3 regions of the Kitasatospora sp. NPDC057904 genome follow, and region 2 is predicted to be linked to each of the others. Evidence: riboswitches for the same ligand, from Rfam matches in the RefSeq annotation. Region 2 holds a riboswitch; each other region holds the start of a gene.
The links. A riboswitch is a leader RNA that binds a small molecule or an ion and turns the genes downstream of it on or off. The one in region 2 is predicted to bind cyclic di-AMP.
Positions count from the first base shown of each region.

Region 1: linked by a shared signal. The riboswitch ahead of ACFVSN_RS11630 (transglycosylase family protein) and the one ahead of ACFVSN_RS40250 (M23 family metallopeptidase) in region 2 are both predicted to bind cyclic di-AMP.
Region 3: linked by a shared signal. The riboswitch ahead of ACFVSN_RS27505 (peptidoglycan DD-metalloendopeptidase family protein) and the one ahead of ACFVSN_RS40250 (M23 family metallopeptidase) in region 2 are both predicted to bind cyclic di-AMP.

Region 1 is NZ_JBHVOL010000003.1:658,912-663,209, forward strand. Features, by position in the region: gene ACFVSN_RS11620 (LacI family DNA-binding transcriptional regulator) at 1-577, shown strand, start outside; gene ACFVSN_RS11625 (hypothetical protein) at 752-952, opposite strand; gene ACFVSN_RS11630 (transglycosylase family protein) at 1,237-2,544, opposite strand; cyclic di-AMP (ydaO/yuaA leader) riboswitch at 2,531-2,690, opposite strand; gene ACFVSN_RS11635 (hypothetical protein) at 3,053-4,030, opposite strand.
Region 2 is NZ_JBHVOL010000030.1:58,315-62,612, forward strand. Features, by position in the region: gene ACFVSN_RS40235 (TetR/AcrR family transcriptional regulator) at 1-386, opposite strand, end outside; gene ACFVSN_RS40240 (alpha/beta fold hydrolase) at 425-1,252, opposite strand; gene ACFVSN_RS40245 (YiaA/YiaB family inner membrane protein) at 1,396-1,686, opposite strand; cyclic di-AMP (ydaO/yuaA leader) riboswitch at 1,939-2,097, shown strand; gene ACFVSN_RS40250 (M23 family metallopeptidase) at 2,110-2,943, shown strand; gene ACFVSN_RS40255 (hypothetical protein) at 3,001-3,957, opposite strand; gene ACFVSN_RS40260 (GNAT family N-acetyltransferase) at 4,000-4,298, shown strand, end outside.
Region 3 is NZ_JBHVOL010000011.1:307,504-311,801, reverse strand. Features, by position in the region: gene purB (adenylosuccinate lyase) at 1-47, shown strand, start outside; gene ACFVSN_RS27510 (DHA2 family efflux MFS transporter permease subunit) at 55-1,587, opposite strand; cyclic di-AMP (ydaO/yuaA leader) riboswitch at 1,899-2,079, shown strand; gene ACFVSN_RS27505 (peptidoglycan DD-metalloendopeptidase family protein) at 2,082-3,011, shown strand; gene ACFVSN_RS27500 (sensor histidine kinase) at 3,217-4,298, opposite strand, start outside.

The DNA.
Region 1 (4,298 bases), on a different contig from region 2:
CAACGGCTTCAGCGAGCGGATCGACGCGCCGTTCATCTCGCCGGACGACCGGGCCGCCATGTGGATGGCCGTCCAGCACCTCGCCGAGCTGGGGCACGAGCGGATCGGGCTGGCGGTCGGCCAGAGGCGGTACGTGCCGGTGCTGCGCAAGATCGAGGGCTTCACGGCCGCGATGCGCACCGTCCTCGGGCGGACGCAGGAGGAGGCCGAGGAGCTGGTCCACCACACGCTGTTCAGCGTCGAGGGCGGGCACGCGGCGGCGGGCGCGCTGCTGGACAAGGGGTGCACGGCGATCGTGTGCGGCAGCGACATGATGGCGCTCGGGGCGATCCGGGCGGTGCGGCAGCGGGGGCTGTCGGTGCCGCAGGACGTGTCGGTGGTCGGCTTCGACGACTCGCCGCTGATCGCCTTCACCGAGCCGCCGCTGACGACGATCCGCCAGCCGGTCGAGGCGATGGCGACGGCGGCGGTGGACGCGCTGCTGGAGGAGGTGGGCGGGAACGCCGCCCAGCGCGGGGAGTTCATGTTCCAGCCGGAGTTGGTCATGCGCGGCTCCACGGGGGCCTGCGCGCGCTGAGGCCGGTGACGGCCGTGTGAAGGGCCCCGGAGGGCGGTTGCTCTCCGGGGCCCTTCGGCGTGCCGTGCCGGGCTGTGCCGGGCTTGTGCTGTGCTGTGCCGGGCTGTGCTGTGCTGTGCTGGGCTTGTGCTGCGCCGTGCTGGGCTGTGCCGCGAGTGCCGTGCCGGGCCGGGGTCAGCCCTCCTGGACGGTCGGGCGGTCGGCGGTGACGCGGTGGCCGTCGGCGGCGTCGCCGGTGCGGGTCTCGGTGCGGCGACCGCGGGCCAGGTAGTCGCGCAGGATCAGTTCGACGGCGTCCTGGGGACTCTTGGTGCCGGAGAGCATCATCGCGTCGATCGCGAGGTTCGCGTCGAGCGTGACGGTGACCTGGGCCATGGGTGACTCCTCCTCGGGTGCAGAGCAGCAGCATGCCCGCTGGGCCGGGGTTTGACCACGCGAATGCTCCGATGCGCGGAGCCGCGGGTGCGCGCCGGGGGGAGGCGGCACGGACTTCGGAGGCGGGTACGCCGAAGCCCCGGGGAGAGCGACCAGTCTCTCCCCGGGGCGGTGGGCGGGTGACAGATAACAGATGATGAAATCTGTCATCTGTTATCTGTCATCTGTTCGCTGTCATCCGCGATCCGTCACCCGTCCCCGGCGGGACGGTTCCGGAAGGATCCTCAGACGCGGCCGGCGAAGTCCGGCGCCCAGTTGGCGATGGTCTGCAGGCGGACGCCCGAGCTCGGGTTGGCGGCCTCGACGTACTGGCCGCCGCCGATGTAGATGGCGACGTGGTAGACGCCGGAGTCCTGGCCGTTGTTGGACCAGAACAGCAGGTCGCCCGGCTGCAGGCTGTCCAGCGAGACATGGGTGCTCGCGGCGGCCTGGTCGTTGGCGACGCGCGGGATGGAGATGCCCGCGGCGCGCAGCGCGGCCTGGGTGAGGCCCGAGCAGTCCCAGCCGCCGTTGCCGGTGCCGCCGTAGACGTACGCCTGGCCGACCTGCGCCTTGGCGAAGCTGACCGCGGCGGCCATCGAGCCGGTGACGGCCGGGGCCGGGGTCTGCGCCTGGGCGGAGGGCTTGGCGGCGGGCTTCGAGGACGGCTTGGCGGCCGGGGTCTGGGCCTCGGCGGCCGGCTGGGCGGTCACGGCGTTCCCGGCGGAGGACTGGCCCGGCTTCTGCGAGCGGTCGAACCAGTTGAAGTCACCGGACTGGCCGGCCGGCGCCTGGGCGGAGTCGCCGAAGGACAGGTGCTGGCCCGGGTAGATGGTGTCCGGACCGTCGGTCAGGGTGCCGCGGTTCAGCTCGTACAGGCGCTGCCAGCCGCCCTTGACGTTGTGCTTGTCGGCGATCGTGGACAGCCAGTCGCCGGCCACGACGGTGTAGTCCGAGGCACCGGCCTGGGTGGTGCCGCCCTGGGTCCAGTCCTGGCGCTTCTGCGTCCAGGTGCCCTTGGCGGAGTCGGCGGCGGCCGGGGCCTGTGCCTGGTCCTGCGCCGGGGCGGCGGGCTTCGGGGCCGGCTTGACGGCCGGGGCGGCCGGGGCGGCCTTCGCGGTGCTCGCGGCGGCGGAGGTGTCGACGGCGGCCGGGGCGCCGCCCGCGGTCAGGCCGGCCTGGACGGAGCACACGGGCCAGGCGCCGGGGCCCTGCGAGGCGAGGACCTTCTCGGCGACGGCGATCTGCTGGTCCTTGGTGGCCTGGTTGGCCTGCGGGGCGTACGAGGTGCCGCCGAAGGCGGCCCAGGTGCTGGAGGTGAACTGCAGGCCGCCGTAGAAGCCGTTGCCGGTGTTGATGCTCCAGTCGCCGCTGCTCTCGCACTGGGCGACCTTGTCCCAGGTGGCGACGGAGGCGGCGGAGGCGGTGCCGGAGGTGAGGCAGGGGATGGTGAGGCCGACGCCGGCGACGCCGAGGGCGGCGATCACGCGGCGGGTGCGGCTGGACAGGCGAGTGCCGTTGGTGGGCAGCATGAAGACGCGGTCCTCTCCCACGCCTGCGAGGTGAGCTGTCGGATTCGGGCCGGAGTTGCCCGGCCGCGCTGTGGCGCGGCTTCACCCCTAGCCCAGGACCGTTCCGTGGATCGGTCCGGGGCGACTTACCTGTGGGTCCCCCGCTCCTGCCGTGGTGCGTTTTCGCGCTTCCAGCGCACCCGACGGCAGGACTCGGCGTTGCGGATGTGCTGGGTCCGTGTGGTCACGAACGGGGAGCACGTTAAGCAGACTTAAGTACGAACTGCAAATACCTGTGATGCGCATCACGGATTATGGAAAGCCGCCAAGAATTTCCTTCTCCAAGATCGAAAATGATCGTTTTCTCGCAATAAACCTGCGGATGTGCACAACTGTCAGGCTCTCAGGAATCGCATGACGGGCGGTCACCCGATCGCAAACAATCACAGAACGGACATCTCGCGCATTCGGCTCTTAATTCCCTTACGCCGCAAGCCGAAAGGGCCCGGAGCGCGGTCGCTCCGGGCCCTTCCGTACGCGTTGTCGGCGGTTACTCGCCGGCGGCCTCCCCGGTCGCCCCGGAGGCCGTCCCGCCGGCCGCGTGGGCCGCGCGGGAGCCCTCGGAGGCGGCCTCCGCCGCCTCGGCCTCGGCCTGGGCCTGCGCGGCGGCCAGGGCCTCCGCGGACGGCGCCGGCAGCGCGGCCAGGTACAGCGAGGCGATGAGCTGGCCGACCGTCTGGTAGGCGCCGAGCGGCGCGGCGGACGGGCAGCCGGTCTCCTCGGCGGCCGTGGCGAGCAGCTCGGAGTCCGCCTCCGGGCCGATCACCAGCGGGGCCAGCGCGGGGCGCTGCGAGCCGGTCTCCTTGAGGTGCGCGACGGCGGCGGCGACCGAGCCGGGCACGTCGAGCGCGGCGGGGACGACCGGGACGGCCAGGCGGGCGGCCAGCAGCACGCCGGTGATGCCGGCGGCGGCCGCGGCGTCCTCGCCGCCGACGGTGGTCAGCACGACGCCGTCCGCGGCGGTCGCGATGGCGAACAGGCGGGCGCGGTCGGCGCGGGCCAGCCCGGCCTCGGACAGGCGGACGTGGACGGCCTCGGCCAGCAGCGGGTGCGGGCCCAGCACGTCGGTGACGTGCGCGCCGTACTCGGCGGCGAGTGCGTGGAGTTCGGGCAGGAAGTCGTGCGGGCCGGGCACCAGGGGTACCAGGATCGGTGCCGGGACGCCGGCCTCGGCGGCGGCCGCCAGCAGCTCGCCGATGCTGCGCTCGGTGCCGTCCGCGCCCTCGGTGCCGTCGCCGGGGAGGTAGCCCACCGCGGTCTGGACGCCGTTCTGCTCGCTGCGGACGATCGAGAGCAGCTCCTCGACGACCGAGTGGGACTCGGGCCCGGCGGTCGCGGGCACGGCGAGCACCAGGGCCGGGGAGCCGGACGGGATCTCGGGGCGCTCGGGGCGACGGTGGCGCCCCCGCGCACGGGAGCCTGGAGTGCGAACGGGCAGTGGCGCGCCCGGGATGGCTGCGGTGCTCATGGCGGAGATCGTAGGACATCGGCCCGTCAGGGCTGCAGTCGGCTGCCGTGCCGGTTTCGCGCGAGCGTGGTGTGCGCGGCGCGCGGAGCTCCCGCGTGCGCGGGTCGATGAGCGGTCATTAGGTCATATTCCGGACATACCTGGCCCAACCCCCGCGCGTCCGCCGGTATCTCCTGGAGACGTGTCCGGTGGGGCGTCACGTTGCACCTGTGGCGCGTGAGATGTCTCACAGTCGACGGGCGGTCTGACGGAGGGTCACGAGTGCGCG
Region 2 (4,298 bases):
AGGACCGCGACGATCACCCCCACCAGCCGGGCCGCCGCCGCGTTGAGGTCGTCGTCCGCCTGGGGGGCCTGCGGCAGGGCGTTGTACCGGTGCGGGTACGCCGTCGCGTAGGCGTGGTAGGCGCGGAGGACGGCGGCGACGGCGTCGTCCCCGCTGCGGCCGAGGGCGGAGTCGGCGAGTCGGGCGGCCAGTTCCTCGGTGACGCGGACGGCGATGAGCCGCCGCAGTTCGGTGAGGCCGCCGCTGACGTGCTTGTACAGGGAGGGGGTGGCGACGCCGGCCCGGGTGGCGACGGCGGCGAGGGTGAGGCCGTCCGGTCCCTGGTCGTCGATGAGGGCGAGGGCGTGGTCGACGACCTGCTCGGGCGTCAGTCCGACTCGGGGCATGGCTCGGTCTCTCTGTGTCGTGATCCGGGGGAGGAGGCTCAGGCGATCTCGGTGAGGAAGGGCAGCAGGGCACCGGCGACGGCCTGCGGGTTGTCGGCCATCGGGTAGTGCCCCGAGCCGTCGATCATCACCTTCCGGGCGCCGAGCGCCGCGGCCTGCCGGTCGGCGACGACCTCCGGCTTCGGGAAGTCGGGGTCCTTGGCGCCCATGAGGACGAGCGCCGGGCACCGCACGGCGGCGGTCCAGCCGACGGGCGAGGAGTCGCCGCGGACGTGTCCGCGGGTGGCGGTCCTGCGGCCGGGGGTGCGCAGCGAGTCGACGAGCCCGGCCACGTACGCGTCGAAGTCGGCCGGCTTGGCGCCCGGGTAGGCGAGCTTGCGGTGGTAGAAGCCCCAGAACGCGGGCCAGTGGATGACGACGGTCCCCATGGCGTGGACGACGCCGCGCATGAGGGCGTTCTGCGGGAGGTTCTCGATGAAGGCGTCGATCAGGACGATCCCGGCGACCCGCTCGGGCGCGTCCCCGGCGACCTTGACGACGGTCGCCCCGGTGTAGGAGCTGCCGGCCAGGACGGCCCGCTCGATGCCGAGGTGGTCGAGCAGGGCGAGGACGTCGGCGGCGATGGCGCCCGGCGCGTAGTCGTCCCAGGCGATCGAGGACTCGCCGAAGCCGCGCAGGTCCATGGTGATGACGCGGTGGCCGGCGGCGGCGAGCAGCGGGACGAGGCGCCGGTACGAGCGGCGGCTGTCGAGCATCCCGGGGAGGAGGACGACGGGGGTGCCGTCGCCCTTCCGGGTGTCGTCGAAGGCGATCCGGCCGCCGGGAACGTCGAGGTACTGGGTGTCCGGGGTGGTGGTGCCGTTCATGGTGGGCCTCCTCGGTCCGCTGCTGCGGTGGCATCGGCGGTGCTGCCGATAGCCATAAAGCTAAGGCTAATAGCCTTAGCCGTCAAGCTATCGGCCCGCTCTGATGTGAGGAGGCCGTCCGCGCCGACCGGCACCCCGCCCCCTCACGTCCCTTCGACCTTGAACGGGTCGTGCTCGCTGAGCAGCTTCTCCAGCCGGGCCTGGTCCACCCGGGTGACGATCTCGTTCGTCTCCTGCTTGTCCCGGATGACCTTGGCGAGCGTGAAGGAGGAGGTGACGGTGTAGAGCAGGCCGATCCCGAGGAAGGCCCGGGTCCAGGCCCCGACCGGCAGGTAGGCGATCCCGAGGGCGAGGGCGGTGCCCGACAGGGCGAAGGAGAGCACGGCCTGGAGGTAGTACGCGGCCGTGGTGCGTGACTGCATCGGTGCGTTCATGGCGCCAGGATGGCGGCGGTCCGGCCGCCGCACATGAGTAGGAGTACTCAGACGGGCCTGGTCGGGCCGTCGTTCGGTGATGCCCAATCACGTTAAGTAGTGCCAGGGGTGGGTAAGAGCCGCAAATCAGTCATAGGGCGCAAGGCACCCGCCCGGTTGTCGGCCGTCCCGGGCGGATGGCTTGGAATCAGGGCGCCCTAGGATTAACGTTTGATAACGCAGCGCGGTCGAAACGCCGTACCCAGACGGCACCGTGCGCCGTCGCCTAATCCCGCCGGCCGGCCTCCGGGCAGGTCAGGGAGCCGGGGAACCACGTTCCTTGGGGTGAATCGGCGGGGCCCCGGCCCGGCCGTAGGAGACCTTCCTGCTCCGAACCCGTCAGCTAACCCGGTAGGCGCGAAGGAAGGAAAGGAGCACGCCTCCGTGGCGTCGACGCACACCCCGGCACAGCCCGCCGGCCCTGCCGCCGGTACCCAGCTCCTCGACCACCCCCGTCCGGCCGGGGACGAGTTCCCGGCCCCGGAGGCCGAGGCCAACCGCCACCGGATGCCGCGTCAGACCCGCGGAGCCTCCCCGCTGCTCGGCGTCACCGCCGTCGCCGCCACCCTGGGCGCCACCGGCTTCGCCTCCGCGACCCCGGCCGCCGCGCCCGCCGTCGAGTCCCCGGACGAGGCCCCGGTCGCGCTCGCCGCAGACCCCGGCCTCGCGCTCGCCGCCCGCATCCAGCAGCAGGCCGACGGCCAGCGCACCGCCGCCGAGGAGGGCGCCCGCGTGCAGGCCGCGCAGGAGGCCCAGGCCAAGGCCGCCGCCAAGGAGGCCGAGGCGAAGAAGGCCGCCGACGACGCCGAGAAGGCCAAGGCCGCCGCCCTCACGCTGCCGGTGCGCGACTACAACCTGAGCGCCCACTACGGCCAGAGCGCCCGCTACTGGGCGCACCTGCACACCGGCCTGGACTTCGCCGCCGACACCGGCACCGCCGTGTTCGCGGTCGGCCAGGGCACGATCACCTCGGCCGGCTGGTCCGGCGCGTACGGCTACCGCATCGTCGAGACCCTGCCCGACGGCACCGAGATCTGGTACTGCCACCTCTCCTCGATCATCAAGGGCAGCGGCACGGTGACCTCCGGCCAGCAGATCGGCAAGGTCGGCGCCACCGGCAACGTCACCGGCCCCCACCTGCACCTGGAGGTCCGCCCGGGCGGCGGCGCCCCGGTCGACCCGGAGACCTGGCTCCAGCAGCGCGGCCTGAACCCCTAGCCGCCGCGCAACGCAAACGGGAAAGGCCCCGACCGTCGCCGGCCGGGGCCTTCCGCATCAGTCCCGTTCCGACGGCTCCGACGATTCCGGCGACTCCAGCGATTCCGACGGCTCCGACGGCTCCGGCGATTCCGACGGCTCCGACGCCTGCGGCAGCTGCGCCAGGTACGCCTCGATCTCCGCCGGCCCCGGCTCCGGCGCGAGCTCGGGGAACTCCTCGACCAGCAGCCGCGGCAGCCCCGGCACCGTCCACTCGCCGCACAGCGCGAGCGCCGCCTGCACCGCCGCGTCCTCGAACTGCCCGAAGTCCCCGGCCAGTTCGTCCGGCATCGGGCGCCCCAGCGCGTTCAGCTCGGCGAGGTTGCGGTAGCTGCGCCGCATCAGGCCCTGCTCCAGCAGCCGCCGCGCACCGTCCGTGGCCATGCCGACCGACAGCACCCGGCCCGGGCCCCAGCCCTGCTCGTCCGGCTCGTCCAGCCACCCGGCCTCGGCCAGCGCGGCGAACGCGTCCAGCCGGTCCTCCTCGGCCAGTTCGAGGAACCCGGCGAGCCAGTCCCGCACCGCGGCCCCGTCCGTGACGTCCACCCCGTGCGCGCGCAGCAGCACCGCGTACAGCCGGGGCCACGTCACCAGGTCCGCCCGGCGCAGCAGCCCGGCCGCGACCTCGCCCTGCCACTCGGCCTCGGCGTGCAGCCGCTCCTGCCGCTTGGCGTTGAGCCGCTTCGCCGCCCGCTGGTGGTCGACCAGCAGCCGGACGGCCTCGCCGTACGCGAACGGGTCCTCGTCGGGGGCGGGCTGGACGTACAGGTGGAGCCGCTCGTACAGCAGGTGCTCCACGGCGTCCGAGGTCAGTTCGGGCCAGCCGTCGCGCATCCTGCCCTCGCCCAGCTCCAGCAGCGCCAGCACCGTGCGCAGCGGCGCCTCGGCCACCGGGGTGCGGCCCTCCGCCGCCGCCCAGGCGAGCAGGTCGGCGGCCCTGGTGCGCGGGGCGAGCCGCAGGTCTTCGTCGTTCATAGCTCGAACGGTAACCGCTGGTCGGGGGTAGGGTCGGCAGCCATGGTCCCCGTACGTCTCACCGGCCCCCGGCTGGCCATCCGCGAGTACCACCACACCCCGGAGGAACTGGACGCGCTGCACGCGCTCTTCGGCGACCCGGAGGTCACGCGGTACCTCCCGTTCGAGCCGCGCGACCGCGAGGCCTGCGCGGACCAGCTCGCCCTCTACCTGGAGGGGGCGATGGAGGAGGAACGCGAGACCTACCGCCTGGCCGTCACCCTCCACGGCGCCGATGCCGAACCCCAAGCCGAAGCCGACGCCGCACCCCGAGCCGACGCCGGAGCCGACGACCCGGCGGA
Region 3 (4,298 bases), on a different contig from region 2:
CGGCCTACCCGGAGGCGGCCAAGTATGCCCCCGGTGACATTCTCTGACGCAGCGTCAGGTTTTTGAGGGCCCTGCTGCCGGACCGGTGGCGGGGCCCTCGTGCGTGTGGACGTGGCCGGGGTCGAGGGGCGGGGTCGTGCCGCAGCACCACTCGGTGTCCGGCTCCGCGACCGGGTGGTCCTCGGGGGCCAGCACGTTGCCGCGGATGGTCACGAAGGCGGTGATCGCGCCGGCCGTCAGGAGCCCGGCGCAGATCAGCATCGCGGTGTGGAAGGCGTTGTCGACCGCGGCCGGCACCCGGTACGCGTCGCCGCTCAGGCCGGCCAGGGCCGGGAGGGCCGCGACCGCGAGCAGGCCGGCCGCGCGGGCGGCGGCGTTGTTGACCCCGCTCGCGATGCCCGCGTGCCGCACCTCGACGGCCGCGAGGACGGTCGCCGTCAGTGGAGCGACCAGCAGCGTCATGCCGCAGCCCATCACCGTGACGGCGGGCAGGACGTCCGCCCAGTAGGAGGAGCCGGCGCCGGCGCGCAGCATCAGCAGCACCCCGGCGGCGCACAGCAGCGGCCCGACGGTCAGCGGGATCCTCGGGCCGATCCGCTTGCCGAGCCGCGCGGCGCGCGAGGACAGCGCGAGCATCAGCACGGTGATCGGCACCAGGGCCAGGCCGGACACCAGCGGCGAGAAGCGGGCGACGATCTGCAACTGGACGACCAGGAGGAAGAAGACGCCGCTGAACGCCGCGTACACGCAGAGGGTGACGAGGTTCACGGCGGTGAACAGCCGCGAGGAGAACAGCCCGAGCGGCAGCATCGGTTCGGGGGCGCGGCGTTCGACGACGATGAAGGCCGCGCCGAGCACGAGCCCGAGCACGCCGGTGACCCAGACGACGGGGGACAGGCCCTCGCCGCCCGCCGTCAGCGCGTAGGTGAAGGTGCCGAGCGCGAGGGCGGCGAGCACCGAGCCGAGCACGTCGAAGCGGCCGGTGGCGCTCTCGTCCCGGCTCTCGGGGACGTAGCGGGTGGCGACCGCGATCACGGCGGCGGCGAGCGGCAGGTTGAGCAGGAAGATCCAGCGCCAGCCGGGGCCGTCCACGAGCCAGCCGCCGACGAACGGGCCGACGGCCGCCGACACGCCGCCGAGGCCGGACCACAGGCCGACCGCGGCCGAGCGGTCGTCCGGGTGGAAGACCGCCTGGAGCATGGCGAGCGAACCGGGCGTCAGCAGCGCCCCGCCGATGCCCTGGACGGCGCGTGCGGCGATCAGCACCTGGATGTTCGGCGCGGCGGCGCAGGCCGCGGAGGCGATGGCGAACCAGACCACGCCGAGCAGGAAGACCCGGCGCCGGCCGTAGCGGTCGCCGAGCGCGCCGCCGAGCAGGATGAGCCCGGCGAGCGTCAGCAGGTAGGCGTTCAGCGTCCACTGCAGGGACGCGAGGGTGGCGCCGAGGTCGGTGCCGATGCGGGGCAGGGCGACGTTCACCACGGTGCCGTCGAGCATCGCCATGCTGGAGCCGAGCACTGTTGCCAGGAGGACCCAGCGTCCCTGCGCGGTGCCCAGGCGCAAGGAGCCGGCGTTGGTTGTGGCCACGGCCCGATCCTCCGCCCGGCGGGGTGCACGTGACAAGGGTCACCGGTGGTGCGTCCGGGGGGTGCGGTGGGTGATCGTGTGGTCACGGAGGGGTCGGCTCGTCGGCGGAGGGTCGTTGATCCGCTGCGGGCAGTGAATGGATTGTGCACGCACCGTATTCCGGATCATTCGGAGCGTCATCGTGGCGGGTGGGGTTGTTGTGGGTTCAAGAGATCGACATTGCTTCACCCGGACGGATGAGTTTTAGTTCAGCGACCGACCGGCCAGTCCGGACGGATCCACCGGGTGGAACGCCGAGTCCTGCCGCTGCCCGGTGGCTCGCACTGAACTCTGTACGGCAGGAGCGGGGGACCCACAGGTAAGTCGCCGGACCGGAATTCGCGCTGTTTGCGCGGAAGTTCCAGGGCCGGCTCGGGGTGAAGCCGCGCATGCGGCCGGGCAACTCCAGCCCGAACCCGACAGCTCACCTCGCAGGCGTCGGAGAGGAAACTTCCATGCCTGCTCAGGCTCGTCGTATCACCCTGCCCCGCGCCGCCCGCATCGGCATCGCGACCGCCGTCACCGGTGTCTCCTTCGCCCTCCCGCTCGTCACCGCGATGAGCGCCCAGGCCCACACCGCCCCCGGCACCCCCGCCGCTCCGGTCGCCGCCGCCTCGGCCCCGGCCGCTCCGGCCGCCGCCCAGGGCGACGCCTCCTACCGGGTCGTCAGCGGTGACACCCTCTCGAAGATCGCCGACGCCAAGCACGTCGAGGGCGGTTGGCAGGCGCTGTACGCGCACAACCGTTCCGTGGTCGGCGCCAACCCGAACCTGATCTTCCCGGGTCAGTCGCTCGCGATCGCGGCCCAGGCCGCCCCGGCCGCCCCGGCCGCTCCCGCTCAGAAGCCCGCCGCCCCGGCCGCCAAGCCGCAGGTGCAGGTCCAGACCGAGGCCACCACCCCGGGTGCCCAGGTGCAGGTCCAGGCCACCGTGGCCCAGCCCGCGCAGGCTCCGGCCGCCGCTCCGGTCGCCGCCGCCTCCGGCTATGTCGCCCCGCTCGCCAACCCGGTGCTCGGCGAGGCGTACGGCGTCGCCGGCGCGATGTGGGCCTCCGGCCACCACACCGGCCAGGACTTCGTCGCCTCCACCGGCACCCCGGTGCGCGCCGTCGCCAACGGCGTCGTGGTGAAGGCCGACAACGGTGGTGCCTACGGCAACGAGGTCGAGATCCAGCTCGCCGACGGCAAGTACGCGCAGTACGCGCACCTGTCCTCGATCGGCGTGACGGTCGGCCAGTCCGTGACCGTCGGCCAGCAGCTCGGCCTGTCCGGTGCCACCGGCAACGTGACCGGCCCGCACCTGCACTTCGAGATCCGCACCGGGCCGGAGTACGGCTCGGACATCGACCCGGTCGCCTACCTCCGGGCGCACGGCGTCGCGCTCTGAGCTCCCCCCTTCGGGGATGACGGACCACCGTAGGTGCGGGGCGAAACGATCGTCCGGGATGGTCATGTCGGGTGACCGCTCGACCGGGTGATCGCCGCACCGGCGGACATGGGCGCGGGACACGCCCAGACCGGCCCGGCCCACGAGGATTCCTCGTGGGCCGGGCCGGTCGCTGTCTTCCGGCCTGCCGTTCTCGTCGCCGGCCTCAGCTCCGGTCGGCGCCGGCCGGCGGGGGCGTCTCCGGCGGCGGTGTGGCCGCGCCCGGCAGCCGGACGGTCGCGACGGTGCCGCCGTCCGGGCCGGCCGGTGCGAGCGCGACCTCGCCGCCGGCCGCGCGGACCGTGCGGGCGACGATCGCCAGCCCCAGGCCGGATCCCGGCAGTTGGCGGGCGGACGGGGAGCGCCAGAAGCGGTCGAAGACGTGCGGGAGGTCCTCGGCGGCGATGCCGGGGCCCTCGTCGCGGACGGCGAGTTCGCCGTCCGCCAGCGAGACGCCGATCCGGCCGCCGGGCGGGCTGAACTTCACCGCGTTGTCCAGCAGGTTGATCACGGCGCGCTCCAGCGCGTGCGGATCGGCGCGCACGTACCAGGGCGTCAGGTCGGCGCCGAACACCAGGCCGGGGCCGCGCAGTTCGGCCCGCTCGACGGCCCGGGCGGCGATGTCGTGCAGGGCGACGACGGGCAGCGGCTTCGCGCCGCGGGCGTCGGCGGGGCGGGACAGTTCGAGCAGGTCGCCGATGAGGGTGGAGAGTTCCGTCATCTGCGCCTTCATGTTGCCGAGGATCCGGGTGAGCGTCGCCTCGGGCAGTGGGCGACCGGACTCCTGGCTGCGGATGAGCAGGTCGACGTTGGTGCGCATGGAGGCCAGCGGGGTGCGCAGTTCGTGGCCGGCGTCGGCGATCAGCCGGGCCTGGCTGTCCAGCGAACCGGCGAGGGCGGTGCTCATCGCGTTGAAGGCCTCGCCGAAGCGGGCGATCTCGTCGTGTCCGGAGACCTCGATCGTCACGCCCGGCTCCTGGGTGCGGGCGATGTGCTGGGCCGCGCGGGTGAGGCGGTCGACCGGGCGCAGGGCGGTGCGGGCGATCCACAGGGCGCCCGCGGCGGCGAGCGCGATGACGACGGCCGCGGCGCCGGCGGTGATCAGGGCGAGCTCGGTGAGCGCGTCCTGCACCGGTTCGAGCGGCTGGGCGAGCGCCACGGCGGCGGTGGAGGCGGCGTTGTCGAACATCACCGGGCCGAAGCTGACCACGTAGACCCGCACCGGGGTGCCGTCGACGGTGTGGCCGT